Regions from separate parts of the Limosilactobacillus agrestimuris genome, predicted to be linked through region 1. Evidence: riboswitches for the same ligand, from Rfam matches in the RefSeq annotation. Region 1 holds a riboswitch; the other holds the start of a gene.

The links. Region 1 has a riboswitch for lysine ahead of NFR46_RS01340 (amino acid permease). Riboswitches for the same ligand answer to the same signal wherever they lie in the genome.
Region 2: linked by a shared signal. The riboswitch ahead of lysA (diaminopimelate decarboxylase) and the one ahead of NFR46_RS01340 (amino acid permease) in region 1 are both predicted to bind lysine.

Annotation. Positions count from the first base shown of each region.
Region 1 is NZ_CALPCW010000001.1:282,594-286,020, reverse strand. It holds gene NFR46_RS01345 (deoxynucleoside kinase) at 1-462, opposite strand, end outside; gene NFR46_RS01340 (amino acid permease) at 646-2,124, opposite strand; lysine riboswitch at 2,222-2,395, opposite strand; gene NFR46_RS01335 (GNAT family N-acetyltransferase) at 2,443-2,916, opposite strand; gene NFR46_RS01330 (phosphatase PAP2 family protein) at 2,987-3,427, opposite strand, start outside.
Region 2 is NZ_CALPCW010000008.1:20,219-23,645, reverse strand. It holds gene NFR46_RS06050 (NCS2 family permease) at 1-1,210, opposite strand, end outside; lysine riboswitch at 1,410-1,589, shown strand; gene lysA (diaminopimelate decarboxylase) at 1,680-2,990, shown strand; gene dapD (2,3,4,5-tetrahydropyridine-2,6-dicarboxylate N-acetyltransferase) at 3,024-3,427, shown strand, end outside.

The DNA of each region.
Region 1 (3,427 bases):
TGGATCATTTGAAATTTGTTCATATGACCGACCACGTTTTTTAATCCGTTCAAGCATCGTATCAAACGAAACTTGAATCGTGATTAAAAGGTTAGGCGCTTTTTGATGTGGTTGTTCAGGCAATTCTTCCATCATGTTATGTAGTAATGATGAGTAAATATCAGATTCAGTTTCAGTTGCCCGTCCCATATCAGCGTTCAGTTTAAACAATAACGCATCTTCAAAGATTGAACGATCAAGGACATTTAAATCATTTCCAAATGATTCTTTAATCTCATCTAATCGCCGATTCAAGAAGTAAATTTGTAATAAAAAGCCATACTTTTTAGGATCCTTATAGAAAAGTGGCAAAATCTTATTGTCATCAACTGATTCATAAAATGCTTGGCTATTTAAATGATCTGCAAGTAATCCGGTTAAGCTTGTCTTTCCGGCACCTATCGTCCCTGCAAGTGCAATCATTGAATTTTTATCCCCCTTTGTTTGTTAAAAGCAACTTAACCATTCTACCATTGAACAAGGGAAAAAAGAAGAGACTGAATTGGTGTTTAGTTCTCTTTTTATTGTTCTTTTCATATTACAAAAAAGATCCTGAAGTACCAATTTTGATAGTACCAAGGATCTCTTATATAGAATAAAATTTTACTAATTATCTTCTGGCTCGTACTTTTCACCCTTAGTTCGCCGAGATAGGTCAACTTTTTTAAGTGGAATAATATGAGTCTTATACCGAATCTTGTAGTAGAAGAACAAAATAAGGAATAGCGGAACACTCATATAGGTAATTAAGATATTAGACCAATCGAGTTTGGCAAATGCTTCAACGTTTTGACCGCAAATAACGATCGTACAAAGAATGAACGCAAAAATTGGTCCAAATGGGTAAAGGGTGGCATGGTACTTAAGTTCACTTACAGAATGTCCCTGAGCAACATATGCTCTTCTGAAACGATAGTGAGAAATAGCAATTCCTAGCCATGCAATGAAACCACAAAGTCCAGAAGCGTCAGTCAAGTAAAGGTAAGCTTGAGGAACAATAAATTGGGTTGCAAAGGCTAAAGTTGAAACCACCATTGTCCCGATCAGTGCATAGATCGGAATTCCCCGCCGATTAACGTAACCAAAGAACCGCCATGCATAACCTTCACGGGCCTGTGAATAAAGCATCCGGGTAGAGGCATATAATCCAGAATTGGCAGCAGAAACAACGGCAGTTAAAATAACCGCATTCATAATACTAGCTGCAACTGCTAATCCAGCCCGCTTAAAAATAATGGTGAACGGACTCATCGTAATATTAGTAACATCAGAATTCAATAAGTTCTTGTCCGTATAAGGTAGAACACAGGCAATAACAAAAATTGCAAAGATGTAGAACAAGAGGATCCGCCAGAATGTTGAATGAATTGCCTTTGAGATAGATTTTTCCGGAGTAGCAGCTTCACCAGCAGTAATTCCGACTAATTCCGTTCCCTGGAAAGAGAATCCGGCAACTAAGAACACGCTAATGATTGCTGGAATCCCACCGACAAACGGTGCTTTTTTGTAATGGAAATTGCTAAAGCCAACTGGTTGGCCACCCATAATTCCAAAGATAATTGCAACACCAACAATCAGGAAAACGACAACGGTTATTACTTTAATTAAAGCTAACCAGTATTCCGTTTCCCCATATGAACGAACTGATAAATAGTTAATTAAGAAAACAAGGACTAAAACAATCGTACTGAATATCCAACTTGGAACACGTGGCAGCCAGAAATTCATCACGATTCCCGCACTGGTCACATCAACTGGGATTGTAATTGCCCAATTAAACCAGTAGTTCCACCCCATTGCGAACCCTAAAGCGGGATCAACAAACTTTGAAGAAAAGGCGGAAAATGAACCAGTGAGTGGCATATAAGTGGACATTTCACCTAAACTGGTCATTAAGAAATAAACCATAATTCCCATGATACCGTACGCAACTAGCGCACCACCTGGTCCTGCGGTTGAAATAGCTGAACCACTCGTAATAAATAGCCCAGTACCAATCGTTCCACCTAAAGCAATCATCGCTAAGTGACGGGTCTTAAGGGTTCTTTTTATCTGTCCCTGACCACTACTCGTATCTTCTGACATTTTAATTCCTCCCCATATATCTGAGCGATTAAGCAATTAAAAAAAGGTCTTCTAAATAAGGCAACCCCATTAGAAGACCCAAAATTATCATTGAATCGTTCAGCGAAGCGCCCCGCGATTTATCGCGACAGTCCATGACTTTTTCAACCATGTCCCAACCCTTCTTAGAATAAGCTAAGAAAGATTTCGGCACTCTTTCCTTTCAAGACTACTCCGGAACTTATTTTCCTAATAGTCCGTACTGATAAAGAATGCAACCTCTTCATTTTGACAATATTATACTCTCATCATTTAATAACGCAAGTTTTACTTCCTACCCTAACGTTCCCAATACTCAGTCATTCCGGCTTTCGTTGCTATTTGGATAAAACCACATCGCTTGAGTACCCGCTTTGAAGATTCATTATTTTTCTTGACTTCAGCGACTAGTTTAACACTGTACTTATCTAACTCCTGGCAAACAGCGCTTAATACTTCTGTCATGTAACCACCGTGTTGAGCCGGAGGAGTAAGGAGGTAGCCAATCTCGTACTTTTTAGGAAACACCTCCCCATTTTTTCCATAAACACGAAGAAGAATGATTAGTCCAAGTAACTGTTGTTTATCTCTCGTTTTAATTTGTAATACACACTCCGAACGGCAAAGTAGTCGCAAAGAATTTAAATCAACCTTGCCAAACGAAACTAGGCCAGCCCGCCTAAATAATGACTGGTACTTCAATAGAGGAGTTAATGAAGCCGCCTCTTGGGATCGAACACGTTTAATAATTAGCCGGCTAGTCTTTACTATCATCTACCATCCTCCTATTTCCCGGGAAATAAAAAAGCGCAATCAAGATCAAACAAGACCTTTGCGCTTTAACCTAATAAATTGAATTACTAAATACCTTTATCTCACGAAGTTTTGGTGCCCAAGCAACATATAACCATTCAGCTACCTGAAGCCAAGCGTATGCCAATAGCATTGCTGCAATTGTATCTACTGGCCAGTGAGCGTAAAGGTATACTCGAGAAACCGCTAAGAAGAAGATCGCGAAAATCAGTAATAACTGACAAATTGTTCGAACAGCTGCCCGTTGGATAATTGGAATTACCACCAAGAAGAGGATTCCGGCAACTAAAAACAGGCCAAGGGTGTGACCACTTGGAAAACTATAGCCATCATCAGCAACGAGGTGTTGTGCTGGACGAGCCCGTTTTACAAAGTGTTTAACGATGGTTCCTAAGACATCCCCACCAAGGATTGTGCAAATTGCCCATACAGCAGGGATCCGGTAATTTTTCAACCATAAAACAATTGCAAT
Region 2 (3,427 bases), on a different contig from region 1:
TAATTGGGTAAGCAATCATCCCAAGAGCCAAACCATCTGAAATGGAGTAGGTTAACGGCATTCCGACAACAACGAGGAATGCAGGAAGAGCAATTTCAAAGCGATCCCAGTTGATGTATTTCAGGTTATTTGCCATTAAGACCCCGACGATGATTAAAGCTGGAGCAGTGACAGTTGTTGGGATAACGGCCAGTAATGGGCTGAAAATCATTGAAATCAAGAATAGGATTCCAACGAAAACAGCGGTTAACCCAGTCCGACCACCCATGGCGATTCCGGCACTTGATTCAACGGAAGTACCAAGTGGGGCAGTCCCGCAGATTGCCCCTTCAACCATGGCAAGAGAGTCAGATAAGAAGGCTTTACCGATCCGGGGAATTTTATCGTTCTTATCAACCATTCCTGCTTGTTGGGTCATACCGATTAATGTCCCCGCGGTATCAAAGAAGGTTACCAAGAGGAATGTCAAAACAACCATGAATAATTGAGGGGTATTAATGTCCTTTAAATGGAAGATGGCATGACCAAACGTTGGGGCCATACTTGGTGCGGTAGAGATAATACCGTGTGGTAAAGGAATCCGGCCAATGCACATCCCAAAGATGGCGGTAATGATCATCCCAATAAAGATGGAACCAGGAACTCGAGCAGCCATTAAGATAATGGTTAAAATTAAGCCGAAAAGAGTCAACCAAACGTCCGGATTACCAAATGAACCGAGTCCAACCAGAGATGATGAATTGTTCACGATCAGCTTACCGTTTTGCAAACCAATGAAAGCAATGAATAATCCAATCCCTGCAGAAATGGCATATTTAATGTCTTTTGGAATGGCGTCAACAACTTTTTCCCGTAATTTAAGAACAGTAATTAAAATGAATAGGAAAGAAGCAACCAGGACACTCGCCAAAGCGGTTTGCCAGTTAATGTGCATCCCAATAACAACGTTGTAGGCGAAGAAAGCGGCACTCCCAAGGGTCGGTGCTAAGGCAATCGGGTAGTTAGCGATTAGTCCCATTAAGAAACAACCAATTGCGGTAGCGACTGCGGTAACTGTGAAGGCAGCGCCCTTATTAATTCCTGCAGCGTGCAAAATATTTGGGTTAACAAATAAAATGTATGACAGACTCACAAATGTCGTTAAGGCAGCGATTAATTCGCCCTTAACAGTGGTGTGAGCTTCACTTAAATGAAAGATCCGGTCTAACACTATCAATTCTCCTCTTCTTAAAGTAAATTTAAAAACTTATTCCTACTAGAATATCACAGAAATTTGTTTGATGATTGACTTTCTTGAAATTTGACTAAATATAAGAAGATATTCACTGGTAAGTGAGAATGAATTAAATCAATATGAGAAAAATTAAGAATTATGTTGACATTCTAATCTAAGACTCCTATTATTATTTATAAATCGAAGAGGCGCAGCCAACACTAGTAGTTAACCTTAGCTTGCCAAGCAATGAGGGTTATTGAACAGGGCGGTTGCCGAAGCGTCTAACTTGGCAAAGTTAGGTAGCTGGGGCGTAGCTGAATAAGTTGCGGACTGTCGTGGGACAATAACAGCCCACGTTGCGCTATCGACAAAACGGATAAAATGCATCCACTGTTTGTCTTTGCGCAGACAGTGGATTTTTTATCACCTTGATTTTCCCCGAATGAGTAATGGAGGAATTGTTATGAACCAACAAATTACTGCTCAACAGTTAAACGATGCTGGTCACCTAATGATTGGTGGCTGTGATTCAATTGAGTTAGCTCATAAATACGGGACACCCTTAGTAGTTTATGATGTCTCACAAATTAGGAACCAGATTCGTAGTTTTCGTAAGGTATTTGAAGAAAATAATGTTGACTATGCCGTTAGTTACGCAAGTAAGGCATTTGCAGCAATTGCAATGTACCAAGTAGCCGCTGCCGAGCAAGCTCACGTTGACGTCGTTTCCGCTGGTGAGCTCTATACGGCAATTAAAGCTGGTTTCCCAATGGAACGAGTTAGTTTTCATGGTAATAATAAGTCTAAAGAAGAGCTTGAGATGGCAATTGACCATCATGTTGGAACAATCATGATTGATAACTTCCACGAAATCGACCTCTTAGCGGCAGTCTTGGAATCAAAGAATGCGACTGTTGATGTAATGCTACGAATAACACCGGGAATTTCAGCTCATACTAATAAGTACATTCAAACCGGGCAAGTGGATGGTAAGTTTGGCTTTGACTTACAGTCTGGTCAAGCAGATGAAGCCTTACAAAAAGTGCTCGCTAACCCACGGATGAAGATGCGCGGTCTTCATGCTCATATTGGTTCACAAATTTTTGAACTAGCCGGGTTTGAAGGAGTCGCAAAAAAACTTGTTGAAGTAGCAACCCATTGGCGTGATCAATTTGGGTATGAAGCAGAAGTAATTAACGTTGGTGGTGGCTTTGGAATCCGTTACGTATCATCTGACCACCCCTTAAAACCAGAAGAATTTGTTGATGCTATTATCAAGGCAATTAAGAATGAAACAAGTGCAAATGGCTTGGTAATGCCTGAAATCTGGATTGAACCGGGACGCTCAATTGTTGGCCCAGCTGGTTATAACCTTTACACGGTTGGTTCACGGAAAGACGTTCCTGGATTGAAGCCATACGTTACGGTTGACGGGGGAATGGGCGATAACATTCGTCCAGCCCTTTACCAGGCCGAATATGAAACGGTACTAGCAAGTAACCCACAAGCTCCAATTAAAGAGCATGTTCGCCTTGCTGGAAAATACTGTGAATCTGGTGATATTTTGGCTCAGGATCAAGGGTTACCAGAAACTAAGCCGGGAGATATCCTTGCAATGCTAGATACTGGTGCTTACGGTTATTCAATGGCTTCAAATTATAACCGAAATCCGCGCCCGGCAGTAGTTTTTGCCGAAAACGAGAAGGCTCAATTAGTAATTAAACGCGAATCATTAGATGATCTAATCCATTTAGATCGGTCATATGAACAATAATTAATATTAAATAGGAAGAAAGAGGTTGAAAAAATGGCTGAATTAGACGCACAAGCGATTATTAACTACATTGGTAATGCTCCCAAGAAGACACCTGTAAAGGTTTATTTAAAGGGAAACCTCAGTGAAATTAACTTTCCGGAAGAAATTCAATCATTTGTTGACGAGCATACCGGCGTAATTTTTGGTGATTGGTCAGTCGTTGAACCATTGTTAAAAGAAAATGCTGACTTGATTGCTGATTACCATATTGAGAATGATTGTCGTAATTCTGCGGTTCCTTTGCTTGACTTAAAAGGAATTAACGCTCGAATTGAACCGGGAGCAATCATTCGTGACAAGGTCCTGATCGGAAATAACGCTGTTGTCATGATGGGAGCAACGATTAATATCGGTGCTGAAATTGGTGACGACACGATGATTGATATGGGAGCAAT